Regions from separate parts of the Streptomyces sp. STAM6 genome, predicted to be linked through region 3. Evidence: riboswitches for the same ligand, from Rfam matches in the RefSeq annotation. Region 3 holds a riboswitch; each other region holds the start of a gene.

Evidence for each region. Region 3 has a riboswitch for cobalamin ahead of cobN (cobaltochelatase subunit CobN). Riboswitches for the same ligand answer to the same signal wherever they lie in the genome.
Region 1: linked by a shared signal. The riboswitch ahead of metE (5-methyltetrahydropteroyltriglutamate--homocysteine S-methyltransferase) and the one ahead of cobN (cobaltochelatase subunit CobN) in region 3 are both predicted to bind cobalamin.
Region 2: linked by a shared signal. The riboswitch ahead of ACY34K_RS26805 (energy-coupling factor ABC transporter permease) and the one ahead of cobN (cobaltochelatase subunit CobN) in region 3 are both predicted to bind cobalamin.
Region 4: linked by a shared signal. The riboswitch ahead of ACY34K_RS05085 (ribonucleoside-diphosphate reductase subunit alpha) and the one ahead of cobN (cobaltochelatase subunit CobN) in region 3 are both predicted to bind cobalamin.

What each region holds. Positions count from the first base shown of each region.
Region 1 covers NZ_JBUEFZ010000017.1:85,449-89,078, reverse strand. The annotation lists gene sbnA (2,3-diaminopropionate biosynthesis protein SbnA) at 1-218, shown strand, start outside; gene ACY34K_RS20695 (hypothetical protein) at 328-753, shown strand; gene ACY34K_RS20690 (magnesium and cobalt transport protein CorA) at 759-1,841, opposite strand; cobalamin riboswitch at 2,002-2,227, shown strand; gene metE (5-methyltetrahydropteroyltriglutamate--homocysteine S-methyltransferase) at 2,384-3,630, shown strand, end outside.
Region 2 covers NZ_JBUEFZ010000030.1:28,529-32,158, reverse strand. The annotation lists gene cbiQ (cobalt ECF transporter T component CbiQ) at 1-645, opposite strand, end outside; gene ACY34K_RS26810 (energy-coupling factor ABC transporter substrate-binding protein) at 652-1,029, opposite strand; gene ACY34K_RS26805 (energy-coupling factor ABC transporter permease) at 1,029-1,727, opposite strand; cobalamin riboswitch at 1,757-1,949, opposite strand; gene ACY34K_RS26800 (PTS-dependent dihydroxyacetone kinase phosphotransferase subunit DhaM) at 2,028-2,432, opposite strand; gene dhaL (dihydroxyacetone kinase subunit DhaL) at 2,432-3,031, opposite strand; gene dhaK (dihydroxyacetone kinase subunit DhaK) at 3,037-3,630, opposite strand, start outside.
Region 3 covers NZ_JBUEFZ010000019.1:49,014-52,643, reverse strand. The annotation lists gene cobN (cobaltochelatase subunit CobN) at 1-2,190, opposite strand, end outside; cobalamin riboswitch at 2,229-2,359, opposite strand; gene ACY34K_RS21575 (cobalamin biosynthesis protein CobG) at 2,403-3,630, shown strand, end outside.
Region 4 covers NZ_JBUEFZ010000003.1:62,392-66,021, forward strand. The annotation lists gene ACY34K_RS05085 (ribonucleoside-diphosphate reductase subunit alpha) at 1-1,986, opposite strand, end outside; cobalamin riboswitch at 2,120-2,242, opposite strand; gene ACY34K_RS05090 (GNAT family N-acetyltransferase) at 2,308-2,808, opposite strand; gene mctP (monocarboxylate uptake permease MctP) at 2,898-3,630, opposite strand, start outside.

The DNA.
Region 1 (3,630 bases), on a different contig from region 3:
TGAGCCACGGGTTCCTCTTCGGCGGCTCCACGGGCACGGTCGTCAGCGGCGCCCTGGCCTGGCTGTCGGCCCACGACGTCCCCGACGACACCACGGCGGTCGCGATCGCCCCCGACCTCGGCGCCAACTACCTGGAGACGATCTACGACGACGACTGGCTCACCCGGTCCTACGGCCCCCACCTCCGCACCCCACCCCGCCGGACGCCCCCCGCCTGAACCAGGCCCGCCGCCGGGAGACCCCCATTCGGCCCAGCCGCCCGCGCCGTACCTCGGAGCCGGACATAGGGTCGTCGGGACGGTCATCGGACCGCGAGGAGGCTTCGCCATGGACTTCCGCATCGCCGGGACGGCCCTGGCCCTGGCCGTGGTCACGGCAGTACCACTGGCCGGGGCCGCCGAAGCGCAGACCGATCTGGACTGCCGGGATTTCGCCTTCCAGGAAGACGCGCAGGCCGAGTTCGACCGGGACCGCAGCGACCCGCACCGGCTCGACGAGGACCCGGGGCCGGATGACGGGATCGCCTGCGAGGCGCTGCCCCGGCGAGGGGCGGTCACGGCCGTGCCGACAGCCGGGGAGAGCCGTGCAGGGGTGACCGCCCGGCCCACCCGGGGTGTCGCCGGGGGTGTCGGCGGGACGTCGCGGCCGACCGGCATCGAGACGGCCGTCGGCGCTGCCCTCGCGGGCACCGCCCTCTTCTTCGCCGGCTACACGGCCGTGAAGCGCCGCCGGCGCGCCCGGCGCCCGGACTGAGGGGCTCAGAGCCAGCCGTTGCGGCGGAAGCTGCGGTGGATCAGGTAGCAGGCCGCCGCCATGACGGCGAGCACCGCCGGGTACCCGTACGTCCAGCGGAGTTCGGGCATGTGCTCGAAGTTCATGCCGTACACGCCGCACACCATCGTGGGCACCGCCACGATCGCCGCCCAGGCCGTGATCTTGCGCATGTCCTCGTTCTGGGCCAGCGTCACCTGCGCGAGGTGCGCCTGCAGGATGGAGTCGAGCAGGGCGTCGTACGACGAGATCTGCTCGTTCACGCGCTCCAGATGGCCCGCCACGTCCCGGAAGTACGGTTCGAGCCCGGCCTCGATCGGCGGCGGCGGGGAGCTGATGATCTCCTGCAGGGGGCGGTGCAGCGGACCCACCGCCCGCTTCACCTCCATGAGTTCCCGCTTGAGCTGGTAGATGCGGCCCGCGTCGGTGCGGGCGGCGTGCTCGCTGAACACCGCCGTCTCGACCGCGTCCATGTCGCTCTGCAGGGCGTCCGTCACCGTCAGGTAGTCGTCGACCGCACGGTCCGCCACCGCGTGCAGCACCGCCGCGGGCCCCTTCGCCAGTTGCTCCGGCACGGCCTCCAGCGCCTCCCGCAGCGGCCCCAGCGACCCGTGCCTCCCGTGCTGGATCGTGATCACGAAGTCGTGGCCGGTGAAGACCATCACCTCACCCGTGTCCACCACCTCGCTCGTCGCGGTGAGTTCCGCGTGCTCGACGTAACGGCACGTCTTGAACACGGCGAACAGCGTCCCGTCGTACCGCTGGAACTTCGGCCGCTGATGGGCCTGCACCGCGTCGTCCACGGCCAGCGGATGCAGCCCGAACAACTCGGCCACCTCCGCTATCTCCTCGGCCGACGGCTCGTGCAGACCGATCCACACGAAACCCCGGCCCGACTTGCGCACCCGCGCCACCGCCTCGGACGCCGTCCACGCCTCCGGCTGCCGCACACCGTCCTCGTAGATCACGCAATTGACCACCGCGGTGCCCAGCGGCGACCGCGCCGGGTGGCTCAGGTCGACCCTTCTGCGGTAGGCCCGGCGCACCAGACGCCGGAGGCTGCGGATCATCGACACGTGCTGGCTCCTTCGAACGACCGGCGGTCAGTGTGCCACCCGCCGCCCTGACGGTGCCGCCCCAGGCACCGCGTCACGGCACCGCGTCACGGCACCGGACCGCATCACGGCGCCCGCCCCGCCCCGTGCCCCGCCCCGCGCCGGCCGACCGCCGTAGACTGTCCGGCGCAGCTGGTTCGCCCTGCCCGCCAGGCAGGCGCGTCGCAAGAGGGAACCCGGTGGGAATCCGGGACTGCCCCGCAGCGGTGAGCGGGAACGACCGCCGTCATACGCACTGGATCCGTCAAGGTCCGGGAAGCGACGGCCAGTAGGGGTCCGCCGGTCATCCACCGGCAGACGTGCCCGCGAGTCCGAAGACCTGCCACTGCCCGCGTACGACCGGCTCGTGCGCGGAGATCCCGGTGACCTCGAGGGCGGGTCGGCGTACACACAGGGCGGGCACGGACTCCGTGCGTCCGCCCCGTTCGGCCGTTTCCTTCGCCTCCTCACCCCTCACCGGGGTCGTTCGTCGTGAACAGCTCGCGAAGGAGAGTTCCGTGACAGCGAAGTCCGCAGCCGCGGCAGCAAGGGCCACCGTGTACGGCTACCCCCGTCAGGGCCCGGACCGGGAACTGAAGAAGGCCGTCGAGGGCTACTGGAAGGGCCGTGTCGACGCCGCCCGCCTCCACCGGACCGCGGCCGAGTTGCGGGCCGCCACCTGGCGGCAGCTGGCCGCCGCCGGCCTCGACGAAGTGCCCACCGGTGACTTCTCGTACTACGACCACGTCCTCGACACCACCGTGATGGTCGGCGCCGTCCCCGCCCGCCACCGCGCCGCCTTCGAAGCCGACCCCCTCGACGGCTACTTCGCCATGGCGCGCGGCACCCAGGACGCCGCGCCCCTGGAGATGACCAAGTGGTTCGACACCAACTACCACTACCTGGTCCCCGAACTCGGCCCCGGCACCGTCTTCTCCGCCGACTCCACCCGGCAGGTCGCGGAGCTGACCGAAGCCCTCGCCCTCGGCCACACCGCCCGTCCCGTCCTCCTCGGACCCGTCACCTACCTCCTGCTCGCCAAGCCCGCCCCCGACGTCCCCACCGGTTTCGAACCGCTCACCCTCCTCGACCGGTTGCTGCCCGTGTACGCCGAGATCCTCGCCGACCTGCGTGCCGCGGGCGCCCCCTGGGTCCAGCTCGACGAGCCGGCCCTCGTCCAGGACCGCACCGGCGCCGAACTCGCCGCCACCGCACACGCCTACCGCGCCCTCGGCACCCTCGGCGACCGGCCCAGGCTGCTCGTCGCCTCCTACTTCGACCGCCTCGGCGAAGCCCTCCCCGTCCTCGCCGAGGCACCCGTCGACGGGCTCGCGCTCGACTTCACCGGGCCCGCCGCCGCCAACCTCGACGACCTCGCCGCAACCGGCGGCCTGCCCGGCAAGCGCCTCGTCGCCGGCGTCGTCGACGGCCGCAACATCTGGATCAACGACCTCTCCGCGTCGCTCGCCACCCTCGGCACCCTCCTCGGACTCGCCGACCGGGTGGACGTCGCCGCCTCCTGCTCCCTGCTGCACGTGCCCCTGGACGCCACAGCCGAACGGGACATCGACCCGCAGATCGCCCGCTGGCTCTCCTTCGCCCGCCAGAAGACCACCGAGATCGCCACCCTGGCCCGCGGCCTCGCCCACGGCACCGACACCATCGCCGCCGAACTCGCCGCCAACCGCGCCGGCCTCGCCTCCCGCGCCGGCTCCGCCCTCACCCACGACCCGGCCGTCCGCGCCCGCGCCGCCGCCGTCACCAC
Region 2 (3,630 bases), on a different contig from region 3:
GACGCGCAGTGTCCCGTCGTAGCCGCGGCCGGCCAGCCCCGTCTGGAGCCGGGCCGCGCGGTCGAAGGCCCGGACGAAGGCCGTCGCGCCGAGGCCCGCCAGCGAACGCCACGTCGCGGCGCGGGTGGTCAGCCCGAGGCGTGCCGCCTGTGCCTGCCGGATCCGGGTCACCGCGTCCAGCAGCAGGAAGCTGATCCGGTACATCACGAGCGCGACGTCGACCACCGGGGCCGGCACCCCGGCCCGCACCAGCCGCGGCAGTACGTCCGAGACCGGCGTGGTGAACGCGAACAGCAGCACCCCGAGCGACGCCGCCGACGTACGCAGCAGCAACTGTCCCGCGTGTACCGGCCCGTCCGGCGCGAGCGTCACGAACCCGCCCGCCCCGCCCACCTGGAACAGCAGCGGTACCGCGCCGGTGACACAGAAGCCCAGCGGAATGCGGAACGCCCGCCACAGCTGCCGGCCGCCCACGCCGGCGGGGCCGAGCAGCACGGCCAGGGTGGCGGCCGCGACGAGTACGGCCCCGGGCCACGCCGGCAGGCTGATCGCGCAGATCGTCAGCCCGAAGCCGAGAACCGCTTTTTCGCACGGATGGCGGCGGCGCCAGCGACTGCTGTGCGCCGCCGCGTCGATCGGCAGCACCGGCGGCTACGCGGACGGCTGCCGGTCGGCGGCCACGGGTTCGGCCGCCTCGTCGCTCCGGGCACCGGCCGCCTCGGCGCGCGCCCGGGCCTCGCCCTGCCGGCGGCCACGGCGCAGCCCGAAGTAGTACGCCAGCACCCCGGCGCCGATCGCGGCCTGCAGGGAGAACAGCGCCGACTCGATCTCACCGGACGGCGGCTCGTACAGGGGGCTGAACCAGGGCTCGTAGTCGGGATGCGTCTCGGTGATCGCGGTCTCTGCCTGCCCGTCCGCGCCCGTGAACGGCTCCTCCTTGTGGTCGCCCATGCCCAGGGCGAGCGGCAGGACCGCGAGCGCCGCGACGACGAGCAGCAGCAGCGTATTGATCTTGGCGTTACGGCTCATCAGGCCACGGCCTCCTTCTTCTCGTCCGTGCGGCCGCGCTGGAGCAGCACGCCGAGACGGGTCAGCTCCCCCTTGCTCGACTGGATCAGCAGCCGCATCACCAGCACGGTGAGCAGGCCCTCGCTGACCGCGAGCGGAAGCTGGGTGACCGCGAAGATGCCGCCGAACTTGCCGAGGGCGCCGATGAAACCGCTGCTCGGGTCCGGGAACGCCAGCGCCAGCTGCACGCTGGTCACGCAGTAGGTGGTGATGTCGGCGATGAACGCGCCGAAGAAGACGCTGACCATCAGCGGCACGTCGAACCGCCGCAGGAGCCAGTACACCCCGAAGCCGGCCCAGGGCCCGACGATCGCCATCGAGAAGGCGTTCGCGCCCAGGGTGGTCAGACCGCCGTGCGCCAGCAGCAGCGCCTGGAACAGCAGGGTGATGGTGCCGAGCACCGCCATGATCGGTGGCCGGAAGAGGATGGCGCCCAGTCCCGTGCCCGTGGGGTGCGAGCAACTGCCCGTCACGCTCGGGATCTTCAGGGCCGAAAGGACAAATGTGAAGGCACCGGACGCACCGAGCAGCAGAGTGGACTCAGGGTTGGCCTTGACCTCCCGGGTCAGGGCGCGGACGCCGTGGACGACGAAGGGGGCGGCCGCGACGCTCCAGGCGGCCGCGTGCACAGGGGGGAGATACCCCTCGGCGATATGCATGGTTGGGAGACCCTCTCCAGCACCTCGTGGATGGACAACGCGCCCTGGCCGGTCTCCTGGCTGACGGGTCATGCCGCCGCGACTCCGCCTTCCCGGACCCCACGGTCTCCCGCGGTGGTCCAGTGGCTTCCCGAAGGATGGAGCCGGACTTCCCGATCACAGTGGCGAGGGCCGCACCGGTACCGCACCGGTTTCCCGTACACCAAGGCGGTGTGACATTAGTGCGTTGATCAGGCCATCACAACCCGCGCACCGGCGCACGGCCCCGCTCCACCCCTCGTGGCTGCCGCCCCGGCCGCCTCACTCCTTGCGGTAGCCGTACGCCTCCGAGGCCGCCGTGACCACCGCGTCGAGATCGCCGCCGGCCGACGCCGTGACCACGGCCGCCACCGCTCCCTCGACGAACGGCGCGTCCACCAGCCTTGTGCCGTCGGGGAGTTCGTTCCCCTCCGCCAGGAGCGCCTTCACCGTCAGCACGGCGCTGCCGAGGTCGACCAGCACCGCCACGCCGGCCCCGCCGTCGACCGACGCGGCAGCTTCGGAGATCAGTTCGGAACTGGTGCCGAGCCCGCCGTCCGGCGTGCCGCCGGCGGCCGCCACCGGAGCGGTCGGCCCGGCGCCCGCGAGACCGCGCGCCAGCTCCGCGACCGACGAGGCGACCGCAGCGCTGTGCGACACGAGCACGATCCCGACCGGCGCCCCCATCAGGCCGCCTCCGCCTCGGCCAGTGCCGCGATCAGCAGCGCGGAGGAGGTGGCGCCGGGGTCCCGGTGCCCGATGCTGCGTTCACCGAGATAGCTCGCCCGGCCCTTGCGGGCCTGCATCGGCACGGTCGCCTCCGCCCCCCGCTCGGCCGCCTCCCCGGCCGCGGCGAACGATGCGCCGAGCGCCTCCACGGCCGGCTCCAGCGCGTCCAGCATCGTCTTGTCGCCGGCCGCGGCCCCGCCGAGCTGCGCCACCGCGGCGACCCCGGCCCGCAGCGCGTCGGCCAGTTGCCCGGGCGTGACCTCGGCGGCGTCACCGAGCGCCTTGCCGGTACGCCGCAGCAGTGTCCCGTACAGCGGTCCTGACGCGCCGCCCACCGTCGAGATCAGCTGCCGGCCGGCGAGGATCAGCACCGCGCCCGGGGTCCGCGGCGGCTCCTTGTCCAGTGCCGCGGTCACGGCCGCGAAGCCGCGCTGCAGATTGGTGCCGTGATCGGCGTCACCGATCGCCGAGTCCAGCTCGGTGAGCCGGTCCGCCTCGCGGTCGACGGCCGCCGCCGCCTTCGTCATCCACCGCCGGAAGAAGTCCGCGTCCATCACCGCGATCACCGTCCCCACCGGAGCGCGGCCGTCTGCACCGGCGCGTCCCACAGCCTGAGCAACTCCTCGTCAGCCTGGCACAGGGTGACCGAGCAGCCTGCCATGTCCAGCGACGTCACATAGTTTCCGACGAGCGTACGGGCCGCCATGACACCCCGCTCGCCGAGCACCCGCTGCACCTCGGCGTTGAACCCGTACAGCTCCAGCAGCGGGGTCGCGCCCATACCGTTGACCAGGACCAGCACGGGCCCCCTCGGGTTCAGATCCTCCAGCACGGCGTCCACCGCGAAGTCCGCGATCTCCCGCGACGTCATCATCGCCCGCCGTTCACGCCCCGGCTCGCCATGGATACCGATGCCCAACTCCAGCTCGCCGGGCGGCAGATCGAACGTCGGGCTGCCCTTCGCGGGAGTGGTGACCGCGCTGAGCGCCACGCCGAAACTGCGGGAACTCGCGTTCACCCGACGGGCGATCGCCTCCACGCGCTCCAGCGGCGCCCCCTCCTCGGCGGCCGCGCCGGCGATCTTCTCCACGAACAGCGTCGCCCCGGTGCCACGCCGCCCCGCCGTGTACAGACTGTCGGAGACCGCCACGTCGTC
Region 3 (3,630 bases):
GGTGGCGGCGGACTCGTCCAGGCCCAGGGCCTCGCGGAGGCCGGGCAGGGACTGCGTACCGCCCCAGATCTGCCGGGCACGCAGGATGGAGAGGACCAGGTTGACCCGCTCGGGACCGGTGGGGGCGCCGCCGAGGACGTGCAGACCGTCGCGGATCTGGGCGTCCTTGACCTCGCAGAGCCAGCCGTCGACGTGCAGCAGGAAGTCGTCGAACCCGTCGTCGTCCGGACGGTCCTCCAGGCCCAGGTCGTGGTCGAGCTTGGCGGCCTGGATCAGCGTCCAGATCTGGGCGCGGATGGCGGGCAGCTTGGACGGGTCCATGGAGGAGATCTGCGCGTACTCGTCGAGCAGCTGCTCCAGGCGCGTGATGTCGCCGTACGACTCGGCACGGGCCATCGGCGGCACCAGGTGGTCGACGAGGGTGGCGTGGACGCGGCGCTTGGCCTGGGTGCCCTCGCCCGGGTCGTTGACCAGGAAGGGGTAGACCAGCGGGATGTCGCCGAGCGCGGCGTCGGGGCCGCAGGCGGCGGACAGGCCCGCGTTCTTGCCGGGCAGCCACTCCAGGTTGCCGTGCTTGCCGAGGTGGACCATGGCGTCGGCGCCGAAGCCACCGTCCTCGCGGGCGGCGGCGATCCAGCGGTAGGCGGCCAGGTAGTGGTGCGACGGCGGCAGATCCGGGTCGTGGTAGATCGCGATCGGGTTCTCGCCGAAGCCGCGCGGCGGCTGGATGAGGATCAGCAGGTTCCCGCGGCGCAGGGCGGCGAGCACGATGTCGCCCTCCGGATTGCGGGAGCGGTCCAGGAACATCTCGCCCGGCGCCGGGCCCCAGTGCTCCTCGACCTGGTCGCGCAGCTCCCGCGGCAGCTTCGCGTACCAGCGCCGGTAGTCGGCGGCCGGGATGCGGACCGGGTTCCTGGCCAGCTGTTCCTCGGTGAGCCAGGCCTGGTCGTGGCCGCCGGCCTCGATCAGCGCGTAGATCAGCTCGTCGCCGTCGCCGGTCGCCAGGCCCGGCACGTCCTCGTCACCGAAGTCGTAGCCCTCCTCGCGCAGCCGGCGCAGCAGCGCGACCGCGGACGCGGGGGTGTCGAGGCCGACGGCGTTGCCGATGCGGGAGTGCTTGGTCGGGTACGCGGAGAGGACCAGCGCCAGGCGCTTGTCGGCGTTCGGGATGTGGCGCAGGCGGGCGTGACGGACCGCGATGCCGGCGACCCGGGCGGCGCGTTCGGTGTCCGCGACATAGGCGGGCAGGCCGTCCTCGTCGATCTCCTTGAAGGAGAACGGGACGGTGATGAGCCGGCCGTCGAACTCGGGGACGGCGACCTGGCTCGCGGCGTCCAGCGGGGAGAGCCCTTCGTCGTTCTCCTCCCAGGCGGAGCGCGGGCCGGTCAGGCAGAGGGCCTGGAGGATCGGCACGTCGAGGGCGGCGAGGGCGCCCGCGTCCCACGACTCGTCGTCTCCGCCGGCCTGCGCCTCGGCGGGCTTCGTGCCGCCGGCGGCGAGGACGGTGGTGACGATGGCGTCGGCCGTCCGCAGGTTCTCGACGAGCTCCTGCTCGGGGGCGCGGAGGGAGGCCACGTACAGCGGCAGGGCCTGCCCGCCGGCGTCCTCGATCGCCTCGCACAGGGTGGCGACGAAGGCGGTGTTGCCGCTCATGTGGTGGGCGCGGTAGTAGAGCACGGCCACGGTGGGGCCGGTGGTGTTCCGCGCGGTCCGCTCCAGCGGGCCCCAGGTGGGGGCGGCGGCCGGCGGCTCGAAGCCGTGGCCGGTGAGCAGAACCGTGTCGGAGAGGAAACGGGCGAGCTGTTCCAGATTGTCCGGACCGCCGTGGGCGAGGTAGGCGTGCGCCTCGGCCGCGATGCCGATGGGGACGGTGGAGGTCTCCATCAGCTGGGCGTCGGGGGCCTGTTCGCCGGTGAGGACGACCACGGGCTTCCCGGCGTCCCGGACGGCCTGGAGGCCCTCCTCCCATGCGCGGACGCCGCCGAGGAGGCGCACGACGACCAGGTCGGCGCCGTCGAGGAGCCGGGGCACGTCGTCCAGCGGCAGCCGGGCGGGGTTCGCGAACCGGTACTCCACCGGGCCGCCGGCCGCGCGGGCGCTCAGCAGGTCGGTGTCGGAGTGCGACAGCAGCAGGATCGTCGTCGCGGGCGCCGGGGTGGGCGTCGCCTCGGGCGTGGTCGCGGGCGTCATGGCGTGCGCAGGCCTTCCTCGGGGTGTCCGCGCCCCGGGTGGTCGTAAGGACGGCGGGAGTTCCTGACTCGCCCGGCCGGGGCCGGACTCACAGTGGCGGGACCGCGCCGGATTTCCACCGGGCTTCCTCCCTAGGGCCCTGGGACCCTGTGCCGTCTGCATAGTAGATCCTGCGCCCTCGCCGCAGGGCGGGCACCTGGAAGGACGTGGGTATGCTCGCCGCCATGCCGCCCAGCTCACCAAAAACCCCGGACCGGGGTGAAGCTCACATACGGGACCGCGGTGACGCCTGCCCGGGTGCGCTGCGACTGCACCGGGCTGACGACGGCGGCCTGGCCCGACTCCGCCTGCCCGCAGGTCTTTTGACGTCCCATCAGGTGCTGGTGCTGGCGGACGCCGCCGACCGGCTGGGTGACGGGCGTCTCACTCTCACCTCACGCGGCAACATCGAGCTCAGGGGCCTCGGTGAGGACTGCGGGCTCGCCCTGGCCCGGCTGTTGCGGGACGCCGGGCTGCTGCCCTCCGACACCCATGAACGCGTACGCAATGTGGTGGCCTCCCCCTTGGCCGGGCTGGACGGACTCGGCTACGCCGACGTCCAGTTGTGGGCCCGCGAACTGGACTCCCTGATCTGCGCCGCCCCCTGGGCGACGGCCCTGTCCGGGCGTTTCCTCTTCGCCCTCGACGACGGGCGCGGCGACGTGGCGGCGCTCGGCGGAGATGTGACCTTGCTCGCAGCCCCGGATGCCGCTTCCGCCCTGGTACGGGTGGGAGCGCACCCCTTCCGCCGGGTGCCCGCCGCGGACGCGCCGCGCGCCGCTCTGGCCGCGGCCCGCGCCTTCCTGGCGGCCGTGCGGGAGGCGGGCACGGGCGCCTGGCGGGCGGGCGAGCTGCCGGACGGCCAGGACGTGGACGTGGAATCGGCCCTGGCGGCCGCGGGGATCGCCTCGGAGGCGGCGGACGCGCCGGCGACGAGCGGGCCCGAGGACGCCGGGTCGGCGAGCGGGGCGACCGCCGCGCGGCAGTTCCCGGGCGCTTACGCACGCGGCGCGGGTACCCGCGGCACGGACGCACGGGGCGCGGATGCCCGGAGCGTCGACGTACGGGGCACGGACACACGTGGCGCGGGCCCGGTTCCCGTACCCGTGGGGTCGCCTCCCGGGCTCGGGCTGGTCGGGGACGGCGCCCTGTCCGTACTCGCACCCCTCGGGCGGGTGACCAGCGCGCAGTTCCGCGCCCTGGTGCCGGCCGGGGAGGTACGGGCCACCCCCTGGCGCGGATTCGTCCTGTCGGGCCTCGCCGACCGCGCCGCGGCCGCGGAACGGCTCGCTGCCCTGGACGCGGCCGGATTCCTCACCCGCGCCGACTCACCCTGGCTCGGCGTCAGCGCCTGCACCGGCCGGCCGGGCTGCGCCAAGTCCCTGTCCGACGTGCGGGCCG
Region 4 (3,630 bases), on a different contig from region 3:
GGAGTTGACCTGGAGGAACTCACCCGACAGCGTCTCACGCTTGAAGAGGTTGGAGACCTGCGGCTCGATGCACTCGTACACGCCGGCGATGGAGGCAATGGTCGCGGTCGGGGCGATGGCCAGCAGCAGCGAGTTGCGCATGCCGACCGAGGCGATCCGCTCGCGCAGCGCCGCCCAGCGCTCCGGCCAGTTCAGCTCCACGTCGTAGTGGTCCGGGTGCAGCACCCCGCGCGCCGCCCGGGTCTGCTCCCATGCGGGGAGCGGGCCGCTGCGCTCGGCGAGGTCGGCGGAGGCCTCGTAGGCCGCGAGCATGATCCGCTCGGCGATCCGGGTCGACAGGGCGCGCGCCTCGGGGGAGTCGAACGGCAGCTTCAGCTGGAAGAAGACGTCCTGCAGGCCCATCGCGCCCAGACCCACCGGCCGCCACTTGGTGTTGGACCGGCCGGCCTGCTCGGTCGGGTAGAAGTTGATGTCGACGACCCGGTCGAGGAACGTCACGGCGGTGCGGACGGTCTCGTCCAGCCGCTCCCAGTCGATCGTGCCTCCGGCGACGAAGGCGCCCAGGTTCACCGAACCGAGGTTGCAGACGGCGGTCTCGCCGTCGTTCGTCACCTCGATGATCTCGGTGCACAGGTTGGAGGAGTGCACGACCGTGCCGGGCTCGGCGGTCTGGTTCGCGGTCCGGTTGGAGGCGTCCTTGAACGTCATCCAGCCCTGGCCGGTCTGCGCGAGGGTGCGCATCATGCGGCCGTACAGGTCACGGGCCGGCATGGTCTTCTTGGCCAGTCCGGCCGCCTCGGCCCTGCGGTAGGCGGTGTCGAACTCCTCGCCGTACAGGTCGACGAGCTCCGGCACGTCGGCCGGCGAGAACAGCGACCACTCGGCGTCCGCGTTGACCCGGCGCATGAACTCGTCCGGGATCCAGTGCGCCAGGTTGAGGTTGTGGGTGCGCCGGGCGTCCTCGCCCGTGTTGTCGCGCAGCTCCAGGAACTCCTCGATGTCCGCGTGCCAGGTCTCCAGGTAGACCGCGGCCGCGCCCTTGCGGCGGCCGCCCTGGTTCACGGCGGCGACCGAGGCGTCCAGGGTCTTCAGGAACGGCACGATGCCGTTGGAGTGGCCGTTGGTGCCGCGGATGAGCGAACCGCGGGCACGGATGCGGGAGTAGGACAGTCCGATGCCGCCCGCGTGCTTGGAGAGCCGCGCCACCTGGTGGTAGCGGTCGTAGATCGAGTCCAGCTCGTCCTGCGGCGAGTCCAGCAGGTAGCAGGACGACATCTGCGGGTGGCGGGTGCCGGAGTTGAACAGCGTGGGGGAGGACGGCAGGTAGTCGAGCCGGCTCATCAGCCGGTAGAGCGCCGCGACCTCGTCCAGCGCGCGCAGCGAGTCGTCCTCCGCGAGGCCGGCCGCCACGCGCAGCATGAAGTGCTGCGGGGTCTCGATGACCTTGCGCGTGATCGGGTGCCGGAGCAGATAGCGCGAGTAGAGCGTCCGCAGGCCGAAGTAGCCGAAGCGGTCGTCCGCCTCCGGGTCGACGAGGCCGTCCATCCGTACGGTGTGCAGACGGACGAACTCGGCCGTGCGGTCGGCGATCAGGCCCTCACGGTGGCCGACGGCCACGGACGCCGAGAACGACACCGCGCCCTGGCTCGCCGCCTCTTCGGCGATGGTCCGGGTCAGCAGCCTGGCGGCGAGCCGCGAGTACGCGGGGTCCTCGGAGATGAGTCCGGCGGCCGCCTCGGTGGCGAGCTCCCGCAGTTCGGCGTCGTCCGAACCGGCGTGCCGGCCGCGCAGCGCGGCGGCGGCGACCCGGCCGGGGTCCGTGTCGGGCAGATCGGCGGTGAGGTCCGTCAGGGTCCGCAGCAGGTCGGCGCCGCGGCCCGAAGGACCTCCGTCGAGGGCGGTGGTGGGAGACGGGTGGGCGGTCCCGGGTCCGTCGGTCTCCGTGTCCGTGACGCTTGAGGCCGGATCGGCTGGCGCGATGGTCACGTGGGGGCTCTCCCTCGCTCGGCTCGGGGCCGGCGGGCGGGCAGGGGAGCGGGGCGCCCGGGCACAGGGGCGCATGCACCGCGTCCACCGGCCCACTCCGCGAGGCCCGGACGTCTGGGCACCCGGGCCGGACGGACCGGGCGCACTGTCAGCAGGTGTTCGGACTTCAAAGGGCGCAAAGGCACACCAACACACCGTTGCGGGACAGTTCCGGATTCGCACCGGATTCCCCTGCGACGACAGCGAGCATGAGCATACATGTGGGGGGCTCCCCTTGAGGCACCCCCCACATGTTGTGTCGGTCGGCAATCGCCGTGTCGCTCAGAGCTTCAGGCCGTAGGTGCGCAGAGTGACGCCGTGGAGGGGTTCCCAGTCCCGTTCCGGGGTCCGTACGAACCCCAGCCGCTCGTAGAGCCGGTGGGCCGATCGCATCGCGACCTGGGTCGACAGGACGATCCCCCGGCAGCCCGGCAGGGCCCGGGCGCGCTCCACGCAGGCCCGTGCGAGCGCCTCGCCGGCACCCCGGCCGCGGGCCGCTTCCGCCACCGCGAGCATCAGGATCTCGGCCTCGCCCTCGCGCGCGATGCCGGCCCACGGGCCGCCGGACGCGACGAACGTCACGCCGCCCAGCAGCTGTTCGTTCTCGCCCACGGCGACGAGCACCTCGGCCCCCGCGGCACGCGCGGACACGTCGCGCAGCTCGTGCAGGTACTCGTCGCTCTCTCCGAAGGCCGGCAGCCCGTCGGCGAGGTACGCCTCCGCGGTGATGTCGCCCAGCGCGGTGTGCTCGTCGGGCCGTACGGCCCTGATGGTGATGTCCATGGGCGCAGTGTGGCCCCTCGTGCGGCGACGACGAAGGCCGCCGCGCCCCCCGGAGGGAGTGCGGCGGCCTTCGTCGTGCGCGAGGGCCGTCAGTGACCGGCACCCGCCGTGGCCGGCGGAAGCTCGACCTTGACGCCCGGGTCGCCCGCGTCGGCGGTGTAGTCCGACGGCGACGTCTCGTCCACGCCCTCGGGGGCCTTGACGGCCTTGAGGACGAAGGTGAGGACGACGGTGACGACCACGTTGAGGACGAACGCCGTCAGGCCGATGTAGCCGATCTCACCGATGCCCGGGATCTCGGCGGACGAGCCGCCGAAGTGCTTCTGCGTGGGGCTCGCGACGCCGTACGCGGCGGCCGTGCCGTAGACCATGCCGACGGCCCAGCCGGCCAGCAGCGCCCAGCGGTGGAACCAGCGCGTGAACAGACCGCCGACCAGGGCCGGGAAGGTCTGCAGGATCCAGATGCCGCCGAGCAGCTGGAAGTTGATGGCGACGGTCTTGTCCATGGTGAGGACGAAGGCCAGCGCGCCCACCTTCACCAGCAGCGACACCAGCTTGGACACCTTGGTCTCCTGCTCCGGGGTGGCGTCCGGCTTCAGGAAGTCCTTGTAGATGTTCCGGGTGAAGAGGTTGGCCGCGGCGATGGACATGATGGCCGCCGGGACCAGCGCGCCGATGCCGATGGCGGCGAAGGCGACGCCCGCGAACCAGTCCGGGAACATGTTCTCGAACAGCTGGGGGATCGCCAGCTGGCCGTTCTGCACCTTGATGCCCGCCGCGATGGCCATGAAGCCGAGCAGCGCCAGCAGGCCCAGCATCAGT